Linked DNA regions of Enhydrobacter sp.. The protein of the gene in region 1 interacts with the protein of each later gene in a pairwise test. Links are inferred from orthologs where the notes say so. Each region holds a gene or a part of one and is shown in the gene's direction. Other genes may lie near its edges.

Region 1 (7,494 bases):
CGAGGACACGATGGCCCGCCACGGCGTGGCCTTGGCGGCGGCGCGGGCCGATACCGTCCAGCGGCTCGATGCGGCGGCGCGGCTGGGCGTCGGACCTTTCCCGCGCGCCTCGCTGGCCATGGCTGGCGACATTGACGGCTGGGTCGCCTCGATGGCGGCGATCGACGCCGAGGACCGGTTGCGTGCCGAGCTGGCCGCCAGCCGCTTGCGGGATGCCGAAAGCGGCACCACATATTGCGGGCCGCATCGCAGCGATCTCAGCGTTCGCCATCTCGATCTCGACCTGCCGGCCGCCGACGGCTCCACCGGCCAGCAGAAGGCCCTGCTCGTGTCGATCGCCTTGGCCCATGCCCGCCTCGTGGCGTGGTCGCGGGGGCGGCCGCCGCTTCTGCTGCTGGACGAAGTCGCCGCGCACCTCGATGCGGAGCGCCGGGCTGCGCTGTTCGACGAGATCATGGCGCTTGGCGTGCAAAGCTGGATGACCGGCACCGACGCCGGCCTTTTTGGGCCGCTGGCCGGTCGCGCGCAACTCCTGCGCGTGGCCGATGGAACCATCGCGGCAGGCTGAACCCTTTTGGATCAGGATGATGAGCGAGAACGAGCAAGTCCCGAACGGCAACGGCAATGGCGAGGACTACGACGCCAGTTCCATCAAGGTCCTGCGCGGCCTCGAGGCCGTCCGCAAGCGACCCGGCATGTATATCGGCGACACCGACGACGGCACCGGCCTGCACCACATGGTCTACGAGATCGTCGACAACGCCATCGACGAGGCGCTGGCGGGCTACTGCGACCAGGTCGACGTGATCCTGCACGGCGACGGCTCCGTCACGGTGCGCGACAACGGCCGCGGCGTGCCGGTCGACATCCACCGTGAAGAGGGCGTCTCCGCCGCCATCGTCATCTTCACCCAGCTCCATGCCGGCGGAAAGTTCAACCAGAATTCCTACAAGGTCTCGGGCGGGCTGCACGGCGTAGGAGCGGCGGTGGTCAACGCGCTGTCCGAGCATCTGGACGTGCGCATCTGGCGCAACGGCAAGGAACATTTCGTGCGCTTCCGCAACGGCGATCCGGAGGGGGATCTCGGGGTCGTGGGCGATGCGCCCGAGGGCAAGCGCGGCACCGAGGTGACCTTCCTGCCCTCGCCGGAAGTGTTCAGCCAGACCGAGTTCGACTACGGCACCCTCGAGCACCGGCTGCGCGAGCTCGCCTTCCTGAATTCGGGTGTGCGCATCGTGATCACCGACGAGCGCGGCGCCGAGATCAAGGTCACGGAGCTCTTCTACGAAGGCGGCGTCGAGGCCTTCGCCAAGTATCTCGACCGCAACAAGCAGGTGCTGCACAGCCCACCGGTCTCGATCCGCGGCGAAAGGGACGGAATCACGGTCGAAGTCGCCATGCAGTGGAACGACAGCTACCACGAGACGATGCTGTGTTTCACCAACAACATCCCGCAGCGCGACGGCGGCACGCATCTCGCCGGCTTTCGCGGCGCGCTGACGCGGACCCTGAACAAATACGCCGACGAGGCGGGCATCTCGAAGAAGGAGAAGGTGAGCCTCACCGGCGACGACATGCGCGAGGGGCTGACCTGCGTCCTGTCGGTGAAGGTGCCCGATCCGAAATTCTCCTCGCAGACCAAGGACAAGCTGGTCTCGTCCGAGGTCCGGCCGGTCGTCGAGGGCGTGATCGGCGACAAGCTCAGCCAGTGGTTCGAGGAGCATCCAGCCGAAGCGCGCAAAATCGCCACCAAGGTGGTCGAGGCGGCGGCGGCCCGCGAGGCCGCGCGCAAGGCGCGCGAGCTCACCCGGCGCAAGGGCGCGCTCGATGTGAGCTCGCTGCCGGGCAAGCTCGCCGACTGCCAGGAGCGCGATCCAGCGCTTTCGGAGCTCTTCATCGTCGAGGGCGATTCGGCCGGCGGTTCTGCCAAGCAGGGCCGCAACCGCGCCTTCCAGGCGATCCTGCCGCTGCGCGGCAAGATCCTGAATGTCGAGCGCGCCCGCTTCGACAAGATGCTGTCCTCGGCCGAGATCGGCACGCTGATCACGGCGCTCGGCACCGGCATCGGCGTCGACGACTTCACCTTGGACAAGCTCCGCTACCACAAGATCATCATCATGACGGACGCGGACGTCGACGGCTCGCATATCCGCACCCTCCTGATGACGTTCTTCTATCGCCAGATGCGCGAGCTGATCGACCGCGGCCATCTCTACATCGCCCAGCCGCCGCTCTTCAAAGCCGTCCGGGGCAAGTCGGCGATCTACCTGAAGGACGAGCGCGCGCTGGACGATCACCTGATCCGGACCGGGCTCGAGGGTGCGACGCTCCGACTCGGCGACGGTACCGTGCAGGCCGGCGACGATCTGCGGCACACGGTCGATATCGCCCGCTCCGTCTCGAACCTCGTGAAGCCGCTGGCGCTGTCGCGCCGCGTGACCAACCAGGCGGTGATCGAGCAGGCCGCGATCGCTGGCGCCTTCAAGCCGGACATCCTGGCCGATGCCGAGCTCGCGCGTCAGACGGCGAACTACGTCGCCCGCCGCCTGAACGCGGTGAGCGCGCCGCTGGAGCGCGGCTGGACCGGCGAGCCGACCGCCGATGGCGGCCTCGCCTTCAGCCGGCGCCTGCGCGGCGTGCAGGAACGCCACGTGATCGACGGTCCGCTGATCAAGAGCGCCGAGGCGCGCCGGCTGGATGCGCTGGCGGCCGACCTGCAGGCGGTCTACCTGCAGCCGGGTGCGTTCGTCGCCAGGGACAAGGAAACGCCGATCGCCTCGCCGACCGAGCTGTTCGCCGCGGTGCTCGAGGCCGGTCGCAAGGGCATGACCATCCAGCGCTACAAGGGGCTGGGCGAGATGAATCCCGACCAGCTCTGGGAAACGACGCTCGACCCCGAGGCGCGGACCCTCCTGCAGGTCAAGATCAACCATGCCGACGAGGCGGACGAGATCTTCTCGACGCTGATGGGCGACGTGGTCGAGCCGCGGCGCGACTTCATCCAGGACAATGCGCTCAAGGTGGCGAATCTCGATGTCTAGGCTGCTGGCGACCGCGGCAGCGATGCTCGCCCTGGCCGGGCCGGCGTTTGCCCAGACGGCCGGCAACCCCGCGCCCAGCACGCATCCCGGCACCAGGCTCAGCTTTCCGCCCAGCCTGGGCGGGGCCACGCTGGAGCAGAGCCTGAGCGAGGACGGATCGGTCGCCTATATGTACGGCATCAACAAGATGAAGATTTACGTCTACATCGAAGGGGGCCGACGCGTCCCGCCGGGCAGTGACGCGCCTATCGTCATGAACCGGTTCGCGGCCGAGCTGAACGAGGCCGAGACGAAGCTGAAGTCGGCCGGCTACACCCGGTTCGAGCGGCCCACGGTCCCTTCGTCCTGCATCTACGGCAGCGTCGCCTTCCGCTGCATTGTCTACAGCGTTCGGTCGACCGCCGGTCGCCTCTTCAGCAAGCTCCTGCTGACCGGCTACCATGACTACTTCCTGAAGATCCGCATCGACTGGGCGGCCGGCACGGCGACCCAGGCCGATGCCGACCAGGCCTTGCAGTCGTTTGTTCCAGCCCTGATTCATTGAGATACTTCGGCGTCATCCTGGACGCCGTGGCCGCCTAAAGCACCATTTGGGTCTGGGTGACGACCGCCACCAGCTTGCCCTCGGCGGTGGTGATGCGGGTTGTCCAGACCTGCGTGCGCCGGCCGCGATGGACCGGCGTCGTCTCGCCGATTACGGTCGCGCCGACCGGCGCCGGCCCGACGAAGTTGGTCTTGCTTTCGATCGTGGTCGTGCCCTTGCCCTCGGGCAGATTCAGCACCGTGGCGGCCGCGCCCAGCGTGTCGGCGAAGGCCATGATCGCTCCGCCGTGCAGCACGTCGGGCCGCGTGCAGAGTTCCGGCCGGACGACCATCTCAGCCTTCACGCCCGCCTCGCTCGCCGTCACGAACCTGAGCCCCAGGACCTTGGCGAAGGGCAAATGGCGGTCGTTGAGGAATTGAGCCTTGTCCATTGTCGTCTCCGTCTGGCTGGCTGGCCGTTGCTCCCATGCCGACGCCGCTCCGACAATTACGCTCGAGGTAATCGGCGGGGCCGCGGTGCGATGTTAGTCTGCAGGCCATGACGAACAATCCCCTGCCCACGACCTCGTCCACGCCCTCGGCCGTGCTCGCCAATCAGCCCGACATGTTCGGGCCGATGCTGCGCGCCTGGCGTCGTCGCCGCGGCGCCAGCCAGCTTGCGCTCGCCCTGCAGTCGGGCGTGTCGCAGCGCCATGTGAGCTTCCTCGAATCGGGCCGGGCGCGCCCCAGCCGCGAGATGGTGGTGCAGCTCAGCTCGGCGCTCGACGTGCCGCTGCGCCAGCGCAACGCCATGCTGCTGGCGGCGGGCTTCGCGCCCGTCTATCGCGAAAGCAATCTCGCGGCGCCCGAGCTCGCGCCGGTGCGTCAGGCCATCGACCGCATGCTGAAGCAGCAGGAGCCCTATCCCGCCATCGTGGTCGATCGGCTGTGGAACTTCATGCAGGGCAATGACGCCGCCAACGCCTTCACCATCTTCTTGTTCGAGGGGCCGCCACCACCCCCGCCGCCCGGCAAGGGCGTGAACATCCTGCGCTGGCTGCTCGATCCCAAGGCGCTCCGGCCCAAGCTCGCCAACTGGGAAGAGGTGGCGCGCCATCTCGTCTCCACGACCTACGCCGAGATCCTGGCCGATGGCGGCGAGCCCAAGGCGCTGGCCTTCATCGAGGAAGTCATGGCCTATCCCGACGTGCCCGCCTCTTTCCGCAAGCTGCGCTTCGAGGACCGGCCGCAGCCGGTTCTGACGCTCGACTATATCGTGGGCGGCAAGGCACTCTCGGTGTTCACCACCATCGCCACGCTCGGCACGCCGCAGGACGTGACCCTGCAGGAAGTCCGCATCGAGAGCTTCTTCCCGGCGGACGAGCGCAGCGACGCGCTGTTCAGGAGCCTGGCGGCGAAGAGCTGACCAGGACTTCAGCGTCAGGCCAGATCGTCGACGTCGTTGCGCAGCTTCCGGCCGGTGCGGAAACGCGCCAGGTTGTCGAGGAAGATCTCGAAGATCGCCTCGTTCTGGCCCTGCGAATGGCTCGCGGTATGCGGCGAGACGATGACGTTGGGCGTGTCCCAGAGCGGCGACGCGGGATCGAGCGGTTCCTTCTCGAACACGTCCAGATAGGCGCCCGCGAGCCTGCCGCTCTTCAATGCCGCAATCACATCCGCTTCGATCGCGATCTCCCCGCGTGAGACGTTGACGAAATGCGCGCCGTCAGGCAGGGCCGCGAACAGCTTTTCGTTGGCGAGGCCACGGGTAAGCGGCGACGCCGGGCAGCACAGGATCAGCCAGTCGGCCCGCGGCAAGACCTCGGGCAGGCGATCATAGGGAACGACTTGCTCGAACGGCGCGACCGGTTGTGCCCGTCGGCGGACACCGGTCGAGCGCATGCCCAGCGCGTCCAGCAGCCGGGCGATCGTGCATCCGATCGGCCCCATGCCGACGATCACGGCGCGTTGGCCTTTCAGGTCGCGCGGCGAGCGCTCGCCCAGACGCGGCTCCCAGGCATGGCGGCGCTGCGCGTCGGCGAGCAGCGGGAAGCGGCGATTGAGCGCGATCACCGCCCCCAGCACGCTGTGGGCGACCGTCACGGCCGTCGCACCCGACGCGGTCGTGACCTTGACGCCGCGCGCCCTGAGCTCGCGATAGATGGGCCGTTCCGCCCCGGCGGGATGGATCTGCAGCCATTTGAGGTGCGCCGCCGCCCGCACCACGGCGTCGAAACCCTCGAGCTCGGGCGTGGGATTGCCCTTGCTCGAGCGGCCTGTCACCTCGCGCGTCATGAAGGCGATGTCGGCATTGCAGGGATCTTCCGACGCCAGGGCGTCTTCGGCTGTCACGAAGGAAAGGCCATCGGCCGGGACGGAAGCCTTTATGCGACTGCCCCAAGTGCGCAGGGCGTGGGCGGACAACAAAAGCTTGAGCGGAGCGGACATTCCGCTTCGGAGACTATCCGGCCTTCTCCATCAGCGCCAAGAGTCCCTTGACGATCTCGAGCGGTGCCGGCGGACAGCCGCCGACATGCAGATCCACGGGAAGAATTTTGGCGAGCGGGCCGACAACGGCCTCGGACCCGGCAAAAACACCGCAATTGACGGTGCAATCGCCCACGCCGACGACCCACTTGGGATCGGGCGCGGCGTTGTAGGCGCGCAGCAGGGCCTCGCGCATGTTCCATGTCACCGGTCCCGTCACCAGAAGCACGTCGGCATGGCGCGGCGAGGCCACGAACTTGAGCCCGAACCGCTCGATGTCGTAGACGGGGTTGTTCAATGCATTGATCTCGAGCTCGCAGCCGTTGCAGGAGCCTGCATCCACTTCGCGAATGGCCAGCGACCGGCCGAGCTTCTGCCGCGCCCGCTCGCCCAATGCATTCGCGAGCTCTTCGAGGGCTGCGGTTGCCGGCGCGGGCGGGGCGATGGTCGCCGGCCCCTTGAACAGGGCCTCGAGCAGAAACGATTTCATCGCGGCCTCACAGATCGTGCCCCGAGTAGGAACAGTTGAACGACTTGTTGCAGATCGGGAAGTCGGCGACGATGTTGCCCTCGATGGCGGCTTCCAGGAGCGGCCACTGGAACCAGCTCGCATCCCGCACATGGACGCGGGCCAGCCGGCCCGATCCATCGAGAGTGGCGCTGACGAAGACATCGCCGCGGAAGGCTTCGACCAGAGCGGCCCCCTCGCTCGCGACGCGAGGCGGCGGCGCGCTGCGAACTTCCCCGGGCTGCAGCCGATCGAGGAGCCGGCCGACCATCTTCAGACTGTCGACGATCTCGTCCATGCGCACCTGCAGGCGTGCGTCGACATCGCCGCTCGTGCGGGTCCTGACGGCGAATTCTAGCCGGTCGTAGGGCGCATAGGGAAAGTCCTTGCGCGCATCGAAGGCACGTCCCGAGGCGCGGCCGACGAAGCCGCCCGCCGCGTATTGGCGCACGAGCTCCGGCCTCGCGATGCCCGTGGTGACGGTGCGATCCTGCAGCGACGGCAGCGCATCGTAGACGCGTTCGATCTCGGCGCGCGTTTCCTCCAGACGCGCGAGAAGGCCGCGTATCCGGCCGACACCCTCGCTCGACAGATCGATCGCGACGCCGCCCGGCACGACGCAATCCATCATCAGCCGGTGGCCGAAGCAGGCGGCGGCGACCGTCAGCACATCCTCGCGCTGCAGGGTGCAGCGCGCGTTGATCGTGAGCACGCTCGCATCGTTGCAGATCCCCCCAACATCGTTGATGTGATGCGCGAGCCGCTCCAGTTCGGCGAGGATTCCTCTCAGCAGCAGCGCGCGCGGCGGGACCTTCCAGCCCAAAGCAGCTTCGACGGCACGGGCGAAAGCCCAGGCGTAGGCGACCGTGCTGTCGGCCGAGATACGACCGATGATTTTGGCACCGCGCGCGATATCGGCGCCCGCCAGCAGACGTT
Region 2 (5,788 bases), 1.8 Mb from region 1 along the record:
ATGCCGAAGGCCAGGGTCCGCCGCTGGGGCGCCACCACGCGGGCGGCGATGTTGGCGGTGATGCCCGAAGTCGTGCAGGCGAGCGCCACACCGATGAAGACGCCGGCGCCCAGCACGATCGGCCCTGTGCTTGTCGCGGTCGCGGTCAGCCAGAGGCCGAGCATGAAGATCAGGCTGCCGGCCAGCGACACGAAGCGCGTGCCGTACTTGTCGGCAAGGGCACCGGCGAACGGCTGGCTCACGCCCCAGGCAACCTGCTGCACCGAGATGGCCAGCGCGAAATCGGAGATGGCGATGCCCAGCTCGTGCGAGGCCGGAGCCTGGAAAAGCCCGAGATTCTGGCGAATGCCCATGGCAAGCGTCATCATCAGCGCCGCGCCGGTCAGCATCGCGTAGGCCTCGCTCCGCGAGACCTTGGAAACGTGGAAGGCGTCCTTCATAGGTAAACGATACGAACGGCCATCGGCCCAGGCCAATGAAATCCCCGAGGGCCGCCATGAGGCCGGCTCACAACGCGACCGGCGACGGGCGGTTCCTTCGGTGCCGAGTCGCCATCACTGTAGAATGCGGGCCATGGGGCCCGAGGGAGATCGGCAATGCCCAACGCGAGCCAGAAGCGCATCTGGTACCAAAGCTTCGTCCATCCGGTCGAGCAGGCGCCGTATGTCGAGAGCCTGCAGGCAACGCTTGCCCGGGTTGCGGGAGCGGATGTGCACTTCGAGGTCCATGGCCTGGATCCACCAGATCATTCCTTTCACCCGTTGACCGAGTTCCGCTGCGCCAACCAGGTCATCCGCAATGCTCTCGAAGCCGAACAGTCGGGCTATGACGCGTTCGTCCTTGGGCATTTCCAGGAACCGGGCCTGCTCGAAATCCGCGGTTGTCTGGACATTCCCGTCATCGGGCTGGGCGAGGCGAACCTGCTGGCAGGGCTCAGCCTCGGCCATCGGTTCGGGCTGGTGACGATCGATCCGATCCTCATCCCCTGGCACGACCGGCAGGTGAGATCCCATGGCCTGGCCGAGCGCTATGTCGGCACCACGGCACTCAAGATGAACCTCCCGTCCTTCATGCAGGCATTCACCGACCAAGCCACCTATGGCCGCGTGCGCGAGCAGTTCGTGGCGCAGGTCAAGCCGCTGATCGCGGCGGGAGCCGAAGTGGTCATTCCCGCCGGCGGCCTGCCTATGCTGCTGTTCGCGCGTGAATGCCCCTTCGTCGTCGATAGCGCACCGATCATGAATGGCATCGCCGTCGTGGCAAAAGCCGCCGAAATGGCGCTCGCCCTGAAGACGATCACCAAGGTCGTGGTCAGTCGGCGAAGCACCTATGCGAAGGCCGCGCCGGAGGCGATCCGCGAGTTCCTGGCGCGCTGAGCCTGCGGGGCCGGTTACAACCTGAAATCGGTGGCTGCCCACAGGGCGGTGGGGCTAGGTTGCCGGCCGTGAGGTAGGTGCGGCGCCCCGCTGCACCGGGAAAGCGAAGGAGGCCCCGATGGCGGGCAGTGTCAACAAGGTCATCCTGATCGGCAATCTCGGCCGCGACCCGGAAGTGAGGTCCATGCAGGACGGCAGAGCCATGGTGAACATGTCGGTCGCGACGTCCGATACATGGCGCGATCGCCAGACGGGCGAACGCAAGGAGCGTACCGAGTGGCACCGCGTGGTGATTTTCAACGAGAAGCTGGCCGAGGTGGCGCAGAAGTACGTGCGCAAAGGATCGAAGGTCTACGTCGAAGGACAGCTCTCGACCCGCAAGTGGACCGACCAAAGCGGCCAGGAGCGCTATACGACGGAGGTCGTGATCCCGCGCTTCAGCGGCGCGCTCACCATGCTCGACGGTCGCGGCGGCGGCGCTGAAGTCGGCAGCGGCGGCATGGAGGACGAAATCGCCGGCGGTTCGTCGAACGGAGGCCGCCCGGCTTCGCGCGCCGGCAAGGCCGAGCTCGACGACGACATTCCGTTCTAGGCGGGTAGCCCCATCGCCCTGAGCTCGGCGGCGGTCTCTGCAGCCGAGCGATGATGGATGGCGCGCATGCCGACGGCGCGGGCTCCTTCCACGTTGGTCAGCACATCGTCGATGAACACCGCCTCGCCCGGCTGGAAACCGCCGGTTCGGCAAACCAGCTCGTAGATGGCGGCATCGGGCTTGGCATGGCCGATCAGGCCGGAGACCACGTAGTCGCGAAACAGCCCGAGGAATGGGTGGCGCTGGCGGGCGGCGCCGCGCAGCCACGGGTCGAGCAGGTTGGGGGCGTTCGACAGCAGAAAAAGGGGCGTCCCCCCGGCATGCAGCCGCTCGACCAGCGCGGCCATCTCGGGAAAAGCATGGTCGCACATCTCGTCGAATCGCCCATAGAAGGCGTCGATCAGCTCCTCCTTGTCGGGATGCAGCGCCTGCAGGCGCCGAGTCGCTTCGGCTGGATCCCCGCCGTGGTCCTGGACGGCGTGCCATTCACGAGTGGCGACCTCGGCGAGGAAGCGCTCCATCTCGGCTGGATCGGCGAACAGCTTCCGGTAGAGATGGCGTGGGTTCCAGTCGATCAGCACGCCGCCGAAATCGAAGACGGCAACGGAGGGGTTTGGGGGGCTTGTTTTCGAGGCCAAAGGCGGGTCTTTCAAAGGGTGGTTTTCACGGTCAATTTAGCCTGTCAAATCAAGACGTTAAAGGCAGCTTCCCAGAGCGATTTTTGTTGGTCTTTCGGGCCTGGTTTGCTACTGTGCAAAACGTCTTCGCCGACCCTCCGGCGGGGCCGATAAAACGAGCAAAAAACCAGGTTCCACTTGAGCGACGATACGACCCTGCCGCCGGCGCCGCCGCCGTCCGGCACGCCTCCGCCGACCCCGCCGCACGACATCGCGCCGATCACGATCGAAGAGGAGATGCGTCGCTCCTACCTCGATTACGCGATGAGCGTGATCGTGGCGCGCGCCCTGCCCGATGCGCGCGACGGGCTGAAGCCGGTGCAGCGCCGTATCCTCTACGCCATGAAGGAGAACGGCTACGATTCGACCCGGCCGTTCCGCAAGTCCGCCCGCATCGTCGGCGACGTGATGGGCAAATATCACCCGCACGGCGACTCGGCGATCTACGATGCCATGGTGCGCATGGCGCAGGATTTCTCGATGCGCCTGCCGCTTATCTCGGGGCAGGGCAATTTCGGCTCGATGGACGGCGATCCGCCGGCGGCCATGCGCTACACGGAGGCGCGGCTTGCCGTTGCCGCCGAATCGCTGCTGGCCGACTACGACAAGGACACGGTCGATTTCCAGCCGAACTACGACGAGCGGGAGCAGGAGCCGACGGTGCTGCCGGCGGCCTTCCCGAACCTGCTCGCCAACGGCGCGGGCGGCATCGCCGTCGGCATGGCGACCAACATCCCGCCGCACAATCTCGGCGAGCTGATCGATGCCTGTTGCGCGCTGATCGACAATCCCGAGCTCACCATCCAGCAGGTGATGGAGCACGTGCCGGGCCCCGACTTCCCGACCGGCGCCACGATCCTCGGCCGCAACGGCATCCGTGCCGCCTATGAACTCGGCCGCGGCTCGCTCGTCATGCGGGCCAAGACCAGGATCGAGGAAATCCGCGGCGGCCGCGAGGCGATCGTCATCACCGAGATCCCCTACCAGGAGAACAAGGCCCGCCTGCACGAGCGGATCGCCGAGGTCGTGCGCGACAAGAAGGTCGAGGGCGTTTCCGAGGTCCGTGACGAGAGCGACCGCGATGGCGTGCGTCTCGTCGTCGAGCTGCGGCGCGACGCCATGGCCGACGTGGTGCTGAACCAGCTCTATCGCTACACGCCGCTGCAGACGACGTTCGGCGTCAACGCCCTGGCGCTGGATGGCGGCCGGCCGCGCCTGATGACGCTGAAGGAGCTCCTGGAGGCGTTCATCCGCTTCCGCGCCGAGGTCCTGACGCGCCGCACCAAGTACGAGCTCAATCATGCCCGCGACCGCGCCCATGTGCTGGTCGGGCTCGCCATCGCCGTCGCCAATATCGACGAGGTGATCGACATGATCCGCCGCGCGCCGGATCCCGTGGTCGCGCGCGAGCGGCTGATGGCGAGGGACTGGCCGGCGGCGGACGTGGCGCCGCTGATCCTGCTGATCGCCGAGCCGGGCCGCGAGGTCTCCGACGAAGGCACCTATCGCCTCTCCGAGGCTCAGGCCCGCGCCATCCTCGAGCTGCGCCTGCAGCGACTTACCGGCCTCGAGCGCGACAAGATCGCGGACGAGCTGACCGAGGTCGCCAAGCTGATCGAAGGCTATCTCGAGCTGCTGGGCGATCGCGACAAGCTGTTCGCCCTCATGCGCAAGGAACTGATCGAGATCAAGGAGCAGTTCGCGACGCCGCGGCGCACCGAGATCGTCGACAACGAGTTCGAGCAGGACGTCGAGGACCTGATCCAGCGCGAGGACATGGTCGTCACCGTGACCCACGGCGGCTACGTCAAGCGTGTGCCGGTCTCCGCCTATCGGGCGCAGCGCCGCGGCGGCAAGGGCCGGTCGGGCATGGCCACGCGCGAGGACGACTTCGTGTCCAGCCTGTTCGTGGCCAACACGCACACGCCGGTGCTGTTCTTCTCGAGCCGCGGCATCGTCTACAAGCTCAAGGTCTGGCGCCTGCCGCTCGGCGCGCCGCAGGCGCGCGGCAAGGCGTTCGTGAACCTGCTGCCGCTCAGCGAGGGCGAGACCATCACCACCGTGATGCCGCTGCCGGAGGACGAGGCGAGCTGGTCGACCCTGCATGTGATGTTCGCCACGGCGCGCGGCGGCGTGCGCCGCAACGAGCTGTCGGACTTCGTGAGCGTGAACCAGAGCGGCAAGATCGCCATGAAGTTCGAGGGCGACGACGCCGGCGACCGCCTGATCGGCGCGGCGGTATGCGGCGAGGACCAGGATGTGCTGCTGGCCACCCGGCTCGGCCGGGCGATGCGCTTCCCGGTGGCGACGGTCCGCGTGTTCCAGAGCCGCGCCTCGACCGGCGTGCGCGGCATCGCGCTCGCCGACGGCGACGAGGTGATCTCGATGTCGCTGGTCGACGGCGGCAAGAGCATCGCGACCGAGGACCGCGACGCCTATCTCCGCCAGTCGCGCGCCCTGCGCCAGCTTGCCAATCTCGACGATGAAAACGGCAACGGCGCAGAAGAGGCGGCAGCGACCGGCGAGGAGCCGGTGACGCCATCCACTGCCCTCTCGCCCGAGCGATTCAGCGCCCTGCGGGACAAGGAGGAGTTCGTGCTCACCGTGGCCTCGTCGGGCTTCGGCAAACGCACCTCGGCGTACGAGTACCGGGTCACCGGCCGCGGCGGCAAGGGCGTGGAGCTCATGAACCTTTCCAGAGGCGGCCAGGTCGTGGCCGCCTTTCCGGTGCGGCAGACCGATCAGATCATGCTGGTGACCGACGGCGGCACGCTGATCCGCTGTCCGGTGGATGGAATCCGCATCGCGGGACGGGCAACGCGCGGCGTGCGCATCGTCAATGTGAGCGAGGGCGAGCGTGTCGTTTCCGCTGTTCGAATCGGCGACGATGACGAAGCCGACGGCAACGGCAATGGCGACGCTGCCGAAACAAACGGTGGATAAGGACGGGCCGTGTCGCTAAGACTTCGCCGCGACGACCGGCGCACCTGCGGTCGGGGAACGAGGGGTAGACATGGCCGCAGAGCGCACCGGAGTGTATCCGGGCACGTTCGATCCCGTCACCAGCGGGCACATGGAAGTCGTGCGCCGCTCGCTGCGGCTCGTCGACCGGCTGGTGATCGGCCCCGCGATCAACATCGGCA

The links.
Region 2: the proteins of gyrB (region 1) and gyrA interact in binary tests that used the Escherichia coli proteins (3 or more experiments, as listed by UniProt). The link is inferred for Enhydrobacter sp. from one-to-one orthologs.

The regions. Positions count from the first base shown.
Region 1 is NZ_CP126889.1:2,125,415-2,132,908, reverse strand. Bases 255-3,314 are described here. They hold gyrB (DNA topoisomerase (ATP-hydrolyzing) subunit B), read left to right. Parts: upstream 255-587; coding sequence 588-3,041; downstream 3,042-3,314. Other genes in these bases: OJF58_RS10690 (hypothetical protein), read left to right, coding at 3,034-3,314; recF (DNA replication/repair protein RecF), read left to right, coding at 255-568. Outside these bases: more of recF, read left to right, coding at 1-254; more of OJF58_RS10690, read left to right, coding at 3,315-3,585; OJF58_RS10685 (PaaI family thioesterase), read right to left, coding at 3,620-4,015; OJF58_RS10680 (helix-turn-helix transcriptional regulator), read left to right, coding at 4,123-4,989; OJF58_RS10675 (D-2-hydroxyacid dehydrogenase), read right to left, coding at 5,004-5,915; OJF58_RS10670 (NADH-quinone oxidoreductase subunit B family protein), read right to left, coding at 6,025-6,540; OJF58_RS10665 (NADH-quinone oxidoreductase subunit C), read right to left, coding at 6,548-7,494. UniProt on the Escherichia coli protein: DNA gyrase negatively supercoils closed circular double-stranded DNA in an ATP-dependent manner to maintain chromosomes in an underwound state.
Region 2 is NZ_CP126889.1:3,971,731-3,977,518, forward strand. What follows is about bases 2,471-5,788. They hold gyrA (DNA gyrase subunit A), read left to right. Parts: upstream 2,471-2,855; coding sequence 2,856-5,588; downstream 5,589-5,788. Other genes in these bases: OJF58_RS19845 (HAD family phosphatase), read right to left, coding at 2,471-2,606; coaD (pantetheine-phosphate adenylyltransferase), read left to right, coding at 5,659-5,788. Also shown: OJF58_RS19830 (MFS transporter), read right to left, coding at 1-440; OJF58_RS19835 (aspartate/glutamate racemase family protein), read left to right, coding at 711-1,376; ssb (single-stranded DNA-binding protein), read left to right, coding at 1,495-1,968; more of OJF58_RS19845, read right to left, coding at 1,965-2,470. UniProt on the Escherichia coli protein: A type II topoisomerase that negatively supercoils closed circular double-stranded (ds) DNA in an ATP-dependent manner to maintain chromosomes in an underwound state.